Regions from separate parts of the uncultured Phyllobacterium sp. genome, predicted to be linked through region 2. Evidence: riboswitches for the same ligand, from Rfam matches in the RefSeq annotation. Region 2 holds a riboswitch; the other holds the start of a gene.
What was found. Region 2 has a riboswitch for S-adenosylmethionine ahead of metA (homoserine O-succinyltransferase). Riboswitches for the same ligand answer to the same signal wherever they lie in the genome.
Positions count from the first base shown of each region.

Region 1: it holds a riboswitch for S-adenosylmethionine, as region 2 does, so the genes downstream of both, RDL77_RS02435 (O-succinylhomoserine sulfhydrylase) here and metA (homoserine O-succinyltransferase) in region 2, are expected to answer to the same signal.

Region 1 covers NZ_CABSQF010000003.1:563-5,777, reverse strand. The annotation lists gene argF (ornithine carbamoyltransferase) at 1-408, shown strand, start outside; gene RDL77_RS02455 (Hsp33 family molecular chaperone) at 410-1,411, shown strand; gene RDL77_RS02450 (alkylphosphonate utilization protein) at 1,436-1,648, shown strand; gene RDL77_RS02445 (hypothetical protein) at 1,679-1,987, opposite strand; gene apaG (Co2+/Mg2+ efflux protein ApaG) at 2,067-2,459, opposite strand; gene RDL77_RS02435 (O-succinylhomoserine sulfhydrylase) at 2,628-3,815, opposite strand; SAM riboswitch at 3,878-3,957, opposite strand; gene RDL77_RS02430 (2'-deoxycytidine 5'-triphosphate deaminase) at 4,041-5,135, shown strand.
Region 2 covers NZ_CABSQF010000059.1:16-5,230, forward strand. The annotation lists gene metA (homoserine O-succinyltransferase) at 190-1,113, opposite strand; SAM riboswitch at 1,145-1,222, opposite strand; gene RDL77_RS22510 (glutathione S-transferase family protein) at 1,316-1,933, opposite strand; gene RDL77_RS22515 (dihydrodipicolinate synthase family protein) at 2,021-3,184, opposite strand; gene RDL77_RS22520 (LacI family DNA-binding transcriptional regulator) at 3,436-4,479, shown strand; gene RDL77_RS22525 (Gfo/Idh/MocA family protein) at 4,476-5,215, shown strand, end outside.

The sequences.
Region 1 (5,215 bases), on a different contig from region 2:
TTTGATTTCAACCTGAATATTGCCACGCCGGAAGGCAGCGAGCCCGAGAGCAAATATCTCGCCTGGGCCAAGAGCGCCGGCGGCAATGTCAAGCTGACGTCCGATCCTATCGCGGCTGTCGAGGGCGTTGACTGCATCGTCACCGATACATGGGTTTCGATGGGACAGGAAGGCCGTGCGCGCGGTCACAATGTGTTCATGCCCTATCAGGTCAATGATGCCCTGATAAAGCACGCGCATCCCGATGCCCTGTTCATGCACTGCCTGCCTGCCCATCGCGGCGAAGAAGTAACGGATTCCGTTATTGACGGGCCGCACTCGGTCGTTTTCGATGAAGCCGAAAACCGGTTGCATGCACAAAAAGCCATTCTAGCCTGGTGTCTCGAAGGAGGTCGCCCGCGTGTCTGATATGCCTGACATCACCAAGCGCTCCGACGAATACGTCTTCGCCGGGGATGATGCGGTTGTGCCGTTTCAAGTCGAGACACTCGATGCCCGCGGCCGCGCCGTGCAATTGGGTGCGGCACTGGACGATATTCTCAGCCGGCACGACTACCCGGAGCCGGTTGCAAAGCTCTTGGCCGAAGCGATTGTCCTGACCGTGCTCTTGGGAACGTCACTGAAATTCGACGGCAAGTTCATTTTCCAGTCGCAGTCCGATGGGCCTGTCGACATGCTGGTGGTTGATTTCCGCACGCCGAATTCGGTGCGCGCCTATGCCCGCTATGACGAAGACCGGCTGGCCGAGGCGATCGCCGCGCACCGGCTTTCGCCGGAGCAGTTGATGGGGACGGGAACGCTGGCGCTGACGGTTGATCAGGGCGAGTACACCCAGCGCTATCAAGGCATCGTTGCACTCGACGGTTCCAACCTGGAGGAAATAGCCAAGACCTATTTCCGCCAGTCGGAGCAGATTCCGACCGATATCCGCCTGTCCGTCGCCAAGCTCATAGAACGCGGCGAGGATGGCAAACCCGTCGAGCAATGGCGCGCCGGAGGGCTGATCGTGCAGTTCCTGCCGGAATCCGAGTTGCGCATCCGCCAGCGTGATCTGCCTGCGGGCGATGCGCCGGATACCGACGAGGATGAGGACGATATTGAAGAGGACGATGATTGGGCTGAAGTAAAGGCTCTGGTTGCGACCATCGAGAGTTCGGAACTGACCGATCCGCAGGTGGGTGCCGAACGGCTGTTGTACCGCCTGTTCCATGAACGCGGCGTCCGCGTATTCGACGCCGTGCCGGTGAACGACGATTGTTCCTGCTCGCGTGACAAGATTGCAGGCGTCCTTTCCGGATTTACCGCCGAAGAGATCACGGACAGCATCGAAGATGGCAAGATCAGCGTGACCTGCGAGTTCTGCTCGACCCATTACGAGTTTGACCCCGCGGAATTCCTGCCAAAAAACTGATCATCCAAACGAGGATTGCCCCCTGTGGACGTACGCGACAGCAACGGAAATGAGCTTCAGGACGGCGATTCCGTCACCTTGATCAAGGATCTGAAAGTCAAGGGAACGTCAGAGACGATCAAGCGGGGCACGCTCGTCAAGAATATCCGCCTGAACGGCCGCGAGGGTGAAGTCGAGTGCAACACCAAACAGGTCAAAGGCCTGGTTCTGAAAACGGAATTCGTCAAGAAGGCGTAATGCGACGTCACAAGCGCTGCACGTGAATTGTTATTTCAGCAGCCCGTTGGCGATCCGCCAGGATACCAGCGCCTCGTGGGCAGCGGTGACGGCAACCAGGACAATCAGGAACGCACCGATGATCAGCCACAACGGCCACGGCTTCGCCGAACGTTTGGCGAAGAGGCCGACGACAAGGCCCGGCACAAGCGCCAGCGCCAGAAGTTCCGGCATGCCGGCCTTGCCGGCCTGAATGCTTGGCAGGGCATAGCCCATAAAAAGTGCGCCGACACCAATGGCAAAGGTAACGACGGAGCAGGCAAGCGCCTTCAGGTACGGCATTTCAGTTTGGCTGGTCATCAGGGCGTGTACTCATGCATGTGATCAAAATGGCGCTTGCAACGATTGCGCTCTGCAAAGGCAACAGTCCGGTCGAGAATTAATTCAATGTCCGCAATTGATCCGGCAAATCAAGCGAAAAAGCCGGTATCTCGATATCGAACAAGTTTCCGGTTTCGCTTTCCATGGAATAACGGCCAACCATCACACCGGATGTCGTTGTCAGCGGGCAGCCTGAGGAATACTGGAACGAGTCTCCGGGATTGAGCACCGGCTGTTCACCGATGACACCCGGGCCGCGAATCTCTTCGATCTGGCCGTTCCCATCGGTGATTTTCCAATAGCGTGCCCGAAGCCGGACGGTGCCGTCGGATTCATTGGCGATTGTAATCCGGTATCCCCAGACATATCTGTTTTCTTCCGGATTGGACTGCTCCTCCAGATAGAATGGCTCTACGATTACTTCAATATTCTGAGTGACTGCGCGATACATGATAAACCTTGTCTTATCAATGATATTGCGGGTCGTGGCCGTCTCGTCAACCATTACAATACATAAAGATGATTAAATTTAATGTGAATAGCCAACATTCTGCAACGTTTATACTTAAATATACCGTTCCCGCACTGAAATTGGTTTCAGTGCGGGATTGGTTCTATCTTACTTGGCTGCCTTGAGGGCAGCATCGAAATCCTCGATCAGATCGTCGGCATCTTCCAGGCCAACCGACAGGCGCAACAGCCCGTCCGAAATGCCAAGTTCTGCACGCGCTTCATCTGTAAGGTTTTTGTGCGTGGTTGTCGCGGGGTGTGTGATGAGACTCTTCGAATCTCCAAGATTGTTGGAAATTCGCACCACTTCCAGTCCGTTCTCGCAATCAAAGGCCGCCTTCTTGCCGTCCTTGAGTTCAAAGGCCACGAGCGTGGAACCACCGGTCATCTGTTTGGCGATGATGTCCGCCTGCGGGTGATCCGCACGGCCGGGGTAAATAACCCTGGAAACTGCTGGATGGTCCGCGAGGAAGTCGGCAATTTTCGCCGCACTTTCGGTTTGCTGGCGGACGCGGACAGGCAGGGTTTCAAGACCCTTCAACATGATCCAGGAATTGAAGGGGCTGAGGCCCGGGCCGGTGTGGCGGAAATATTCGTGGAGGTTTTCGTCAATCCACTTCTTGTCGGAAAGGATGACGCCGCCAAGACAGCGTCCCTGGCCTTCAATGTGCTTGGTGGCCGAATAGACGACGATGTGGGCGCCAAGTTCCAGCGGCTTCTGGAACAGCGGGGTCGCAAACACATTGTCGACGATCAGTTTGGCGCCGACGGAATTGGCGACCTTGGCCACCGCGGCAATATCGACGATCTCGAGTGTTGGGTTGGTCGGGCTTTCCAGGAACAGCGCCTTGGTGTTCGGGCGGATGGCCTTTTCCCAGTTCTCGGCCTTGGAGCCGTCGATCAGGGTGAAGTCCACGCCATATTTCGGCAGGAGCGTCTCGATGATGTAGCGGCACGAGCCGAACAGGGCGCGCGCTGCCAGAACGTGGTCTCCGGCCTTGACCTGACACAGGATTGCCGCCGCAACCGCAGCCATTCCCGAAGCCGTTGCGCGCGCATCTTCCGCGCCCTCAAGCGCGCACATGCGCTTTTCGAACATGTCGGTTGTCGGATTGGCGTAGCGTGAATAGATGAAGCCGGGTTCTTCGCCTTTGAAGCGGGATTCGGCAGCTTCCGCCGTGTCATAGACAAAGCCCTGGGTGAGGAAGAGGGCTTCCGATGTTTCACCGAAACCGGAGCGCAAGGTTCCGGCATGAACGAGTTGTGTCGCGGGGCGCAGCTTACGGGTTGTGGTCATCGTCTTCTCAATCTGCCAGAATCTGGCCAATAAAAAACCGGCCTTGCGGGAATCGCAAAAAGGCCGGACGAGACCGGGCCTCTTTTAGCAAATTGTTTAACGTGGCTGCAAGCCGGCCGGCCAAATCACCACGGGATAAAATTGCTTTAATCCTCTTGGCGGCTTGCGTCAATCGGGTGAGACGCTAAAGCTTTTGGGAAATTATATGAGGTTTCGGCGGTCGATATGAGTATACGTGAAGCGGGCATTCTGGCAGATAGCGGCATCAGGGCATTGCATCAGGCCGGTGCACTGAAAACCGAGCGTGATTTCGACGCTGATCAGATCCAGCCTGCCAGCCTGGACCTGCGCCTGGGCACGAAAGCCTATCGCGTGCGCGCCAGTTTCATGCCGGGGCCCGGAACCCCCGTCATCAACAAGCTGGAAAAACTCAAGCTGCACGAGATCGACCTCAGTCACGGTGCCGTGCTGGAAACCGGCTGTGTCTATATCGTCCCGCTGCTGGAAAGCCTGGCGCTGCCCGCCGGGGTTTCGGCATCGGCCAATCCCAAGAGTTCGACCGGGCGTCTTGATATTTTCACTCGCGTCATTGTTGACGGGGCACAGGAATTCGACAAGGTGCCGGCGGGATATAATGGCCCCATCTATCTCGAAGTCAGCCCGCGTACCTTCCCGATTGTCGCGCGGGCAGGATCGCGTCTCTCGCAGATACGCTTCCGCACCGGGCGGGCACAGCTCGACGAGACGGAACTGACCGCACTGCATGCAAGCGAGACGCTCGTGGCGTCGGACACGCCTAACATATCGGGCGGCGGCATTGCCTTGTCCATCGATCTGACCGGCGATGCCAACGGCCTCGTCGGTTATCGCGGCAAGCACCACACGGGCGTGGTGGATGTCGACAAGCGCGGGGCGCATGACCTCTTCGATTTCTGGGAGCCGATCCATGATCGCGGCGCACGCGAACTGGTGCTCGATCCCGATGAATTCTACATTCTCGTGTCGCGTGAAGCCGTGCATGTTCCTCCGCTTTATGCGGCGGAGATGACGCCGTTCGATCCGCTGGTCGGCGAATTCCGCGTGCACTATGCCGGGTTCTTCGATCCGGGTTTCGGGCACACCGCCGCAGGCGGAACCGGCAGCCGCGCGGTACTTGAAGTGCGCAGCCACGAGGTGCCGTTCATTCTCGAGCATGGCCAGATCGTCGGCCGCCTGATCTATGAACATATGCTGGAGCGGCCCAAGGCCCTTTATGGCACCGACCTCGGCTCGAATTATCAGGCGCAGGGCCTGAAACTCTCCAAACATTTCCGGTCGTGAACCGCGGTTGATTGACAAGACGCCGATTTGACGGGCCTAGATGTATTCCTGGGATTTGTCATGCAGGATTGGAGGTTTGC
Region 2 (5,215 bases):
GATGACCGCACAGGATGTCCTGTGGCGGCGCACCAAGGTCGGCCTGCATGTGACCGACGCCCAGGCCGACGCCCTCGAAACCTTCATGGCCAAAACCGTCCAGCGCCGATCGGATACCGTGCCGCAATAGGCTCCACGCTGCCCTATCCAGCGGTGAAGGGCGGGCGGCCGTGCTGGCCCGGCCTTCGTTTATCGGGATTTTCCGATTGAACCGATATCAAAGGGTGTCGTTTGATAAATTTCGTTTATCCAGTTGGACAGGAGCAAATGCGCATGCGAGCGCCAGCGATTGGGCGGCGGCCTTGATGTGTCGTCATCGGGGAAATAGTTGAACGGCAGGTTGATCGGTATCCCGGCCTGAATATCGCGGAAATACTCATCGGCCAGCGAACCGGAATCATATTCGAGATGGTCGAGCACATAAAGGCGGCGATACCGCGGATCTTCGACAATGCAGGCTCCCTTCTCCTCCGAATGTGCCAGCAGCCTCAGTTCCGGCCGCGCAAGAATGTCCGCCGGCCGCACTTCGGCCCAGCGTGATATCGGAATGGCGAAATCGTCGGAAAAACCGTTGAGATAGGGCGACGCTGTTTTCAGGATTCTCTGGCTGTAGACACCGAATGCTTTTTCGCCAAGCGCATGCTTCGGCACGCCGTGGAAATGATGAAGCGCCGCCATCGCCCCCCAGCAGACGTTCATGGTGGAATGGACGTTGGTTTGCGTCCACTCCAGGATATCGCGCATTTCCGGCCAGTAGCTGACATCCTCGAACGGGATTGTCTCGACGGGGGTTCCGGTAATGATGAAACCGTCGAACGTGCGGTGCTGCGCCTTTTCCCACGTCTGATAAAAGGCGCTGAGATGGTCTTCGGGCGTATTCTTCGGCTTGTAGCTGCCGACGGTCACCAGCGAAAGTTCGATCTGCAGCGGCGAAGCGCCAAGCAGGCGCGCGATCTGCAATTCTGTCTTGATCTTGTTGGGCATCAGGTTCAGCAGCCCGATCTGGAGCGGGCGGATATCCTGACGGATAGCCACGGCTTCCGTCATCACGCGTACGCCCTCGCTTACCAAAGTATCGAAGGCGGGCAGTTTATCAGGAATCTTGATAGGCATCACGGTCACCAAAAAAAGCCGATAGATCGCTTCCGGTCCGCACGCGGCCCTTTAGCGAGTTTTTTAACGTGGCTGCAAGCCGGCCGGCCAAATCACCACGGGTTCTTCAATACTGGATGCTTGTGCAAATAGCTATCGGATTCAAATGCGGCGGGCTGTCGCTCGCCGCATGGGCCAGATGCGACAGTGTTTCACTGCCGCCTCAATCGTGCGTTTCACCGGAAAAAGCGGTCGCCTGCATCGATGGCCGCCGGCAATAGCCGGCATACCACGCGGCAAGGCGCGGGCGTCCCTCGGCAAACGGATAGACGTTGCGAAACGCGATCCAGTCGAGCGTTGTCGCCAGGGCGATCTCGCCGATGCGCGGCAGGCCCTCGAGGGATGCTTCCTTCTCGGCGAAATCGCAGGCCGCGATGATTTTCTGCAACTGGGCATCGCGCATGGTCGGCCAGCGCAAAGGCTCCGGCCGCCGCTCGGTTTCCCAGCGCACCACGATGCCGGAATCGGCAATGCCCTGCGCCGCCGCCTGCAGGCGCAGTGTTTCCCAGCGTGCTTTCCCGTCTGACGGGATGAGGGCGGAGCCACCGGGAAGCGTACTGAGATAGTCCGCTATGGCAACCGAATCGAACAGCGCAAAGCCATCCTCGCCGATCAGCACCGGAACCTTTCCCAGCGGGTTGAGCGCATAGACTGCCTCATTGCGCCGGGTTGGGCTGGTTTCGTGGTGGATGACCTCGACCCTGTCCGCCAGACCGATTTCGTGAATGGCGACCAGTATCTTGCGGGCGTAGGGCGAGTGTGTCTGGTAAAGCAGCTTCATGGGGAATCCCGGATGATGGAGCGAGTCGGCACGGACAATCGCCCGGCAGGCCCGCGGGATCAAGAGGACTCCAGCAGAAGCCGGATATCAGAGACCGTATAGCTGAAGCAGGCTCTTCATGCGGCTTGTGGCAAGTTCCGGCCTGTCGAGAACATTGGCCTGATCGGCCAGCCGGAAAATATCGGCATAGTGAACGATACCGCGCGCCGACTGCATGCCGGCGGGCATGGTGAAATGGCTCTGGTGACCATTGAGCCAGGCCAGGAAAACCACTCCCGCCTTGTAATACTGTGTCGGGGCTTCGAAGATTTTGCGGGACAGCGGCACGGTGGGTTCGATCACCGCGCGGAAGGCCGTCGTCTCGCCCTTTGCCAGCAGCGCCAGTGCCTTCGAGGCCTGCGGCGCGACCGCATCGAAAATGCCGAGCAAGGCGTGGCTGTACCGGGCGCCGTCGCCCTCGATCAGTTCGGCATAGTTGAAATCATCGCCGGTAAAGCACAGGACACCCTCGGGCAGCCGGTTGCGCAGGGCAATTTCCCTGGTGTTGTCGAGCAGCGAGATCTTGATGCCTTCGACCTTGTCCCTGTTGTCATTGATGATGGCAAGCACGGTTTCCAATGCGTCGTCGAAGGCATGGGAGCCCCAGTAGCCGGCGAGTTGCGGATCGAACATGTCACCGAGCCAGTGCAGGACGACCTTGTTGCGCGTCTGGCGCAGGATTTCGCCGTAGACGGCCCGGTAGTCATCCGGGGATTTTGCCACTTTGGCGAGCGCCCGGCTGGCCATCATCACGGCCCGGCCGCCCTCAGCCTCGACAAAGCCGATCTGCGTTTCATAGGCGGCGATCACGTCTGCGAGGCTGCGGGTGTCTTCCGGGGCCAGTTGGTCGGTCCCCGCACCGCAGGCAAGGTCGGCCCCCGGCACGCTGCGCGCCTCGGCGAGCGAGCGGCGGATCAGTTCCTGCGCGCCTGCCCAATCCAGCCCCATGCCGCGCTGGGCCGTGTCCATGGCTTCGGCGATCTTGAACCCGAGTGACCAGAGATGATGGCGAAAGGCCATGGTGGCATCCCAGTTGATGGCGGGCGAACCCCAGGGAGCGCTGTCCCGAAGCGGATCTGACACCACATGGGCGGCCGCGTAGGCGATACGGCTGAAGGATGGCGGAGCATCCGGCCGCGCTGTCGGCTCGCCGGAAAGGCGGTGGGCTGAAAGTGTGCCATCGGCGGCGGGCAGGTTCAGAACTAGGCTCATCATATCGCTCCCGGTCGTATGAAGGGCTTTGTAATTTGGAACGTTCCAAAAAACAAGAGGAAAAAATCCGAGCCTTTGCGTAGCCAAAAATAAACAGCCGCCAGCTGAGCGAGCTAAAATGAGCAAAAAGTCACCGTAAATCATGGTTTCCTGTGCTGTCCTGACGATGTATCCTGATAGTCCTTGATTTTTCCTGCTTGACATATTTGGAACGTTCCAATTATATCCATCGTCTGACTGGGAGGAAGACCGTGAGCCGAAGCCGGACAACCGTTGTGGATATTGCGCATGCCGCCGGCGTGTCGAAATCCACCGTGTCCCTGGTTCTGCAGGGCAGTCCGCTGGTCAATGAAAAGACCCGTGAGAAGGTCAACAGTGTCATCGCCGATCTCGGCTATGTCTATAATCGCGGTGCGGCCAACCTGCGCCAGGCGCGCTCGAAAATCGTCGGCATCGTGGTCAATGACCTCACCAACAGCTTCTTCGCCGAACTCGCCGTCGGCATGGATATGGTCGTTCAGTCGGCGGGCTACGTGCAGTTCCTCGCCCATAGTGGCGAGAGTGTCGACCGCCAGCGCGAAGTTATTGCGTCCATGCGGGAAAACGGCATTGCCGGGATGATCCTGTCACCGGCGCGTGGCACCGAGGCGGCGGATATCAAGCCGTTGATCGACAGCGGTATTCCGGTGGTGGTCGTGGTGCGCAATCTGCCGGGGGCCAAGGTCTCCACCTTGCTTTCCGACAATTATACCGGCGCGAAGGCCGCCGTGCGTCATCTGGTTGCCCTTGGCCACACGCGCATCGGCTTCATGGGCGGCTTTCTCGATACCGCGGTTTTTGCCGAGCGGTTGCGCGGTTATCGCGATGCCCTGCAGGAAGCGGACATTGCCGTCGATGAGGCGCTGATCATCCATTCGGCGCCGTCCCGCGCCGGTGGTGTTGCCGCTGTGGAGCGCATGATGCTCCATCCCGATCGGGCAACGGCGGCGCTGTGCCTCAATGATGCGGTGGCCTTCGGTGTCTGCGATGGTTTGCGGGCCGTCGGCATCGAGCCCGGCAAGGGTTTTGGCGTGATCGGTTTCGACGACGTGATCGAGGCCAAGACCGCCGTCCCGGCGCTGACAACCGTTTCGGTCGACCCGCAGGGCATGGGCCAGCGCGCGGCCCAGCTCCTGCTCAAGCAGATCAATGCCGGCGGCAATGAACAGGAATCGCTGGTGACATCCGTGCGCCTTGTGGTGCGGCAAAGCTGCGGTGCGCCGGTCAGGAACAATCATCTGGAGGAAATGGCATGACGCGGTGGGGATTGATCGGAGCAAGCACGATTGCGCATGAATGGGTGATCGATGCGATCCGTGCCGAAGGCGGCGAGATCGTTTCCGTCATGAGCACCAGTGCCGAGCGTGGCCGGAAATATGCTGCCGATCACGGCATTGCCAAATCCGTTACATCCCTCGATGCGCTGGTCGGCGATCAGGATGTCGATGCGGTCTACATCTCGACCACCAATGAACTGCACAGGGATCAGGTGCTCGCGGCCGCAGCTGCGGGAAAGCATGTGCTGTGCGAAAAGCCGCTGGCCATGAGCCTTGCGGATGCGCGGGCCATGGTTGACGCCTGCCGTGTGGCCGGTGTGGTGCTTGGCACCAATCATCATCTGCGCAATGCCGCGAGCCACACAGCCATGCGCGATGCCATTGCTGCCGGCAGCATCGGCACGCCGCTCGCCGCCCGGGTCTTCCATGCGGTCTATCTGCCGCCGCACCTGCAGGGCTGGCGGCTTGACAAGCCGGAAGCCGGCGGCGGCGTCATTCTGGATATCACCGTGCATGACACGGATACACTGCGCTATGTGCTGGGCGACGATCCCGTCGAGGCGGTTGCTGCCAGCCAGATCGGCGGCCTTGGCAAGGCAGGCCTTGCCGATGGCGTCATGGGCGTGCTGCGCTTCAAGTCGGGCCTGATTGCCCAGTTCCATGATGGTTTCACCACGAAATATGCCGAAACCGGCTTCGAGGTGCACGGCTCCGA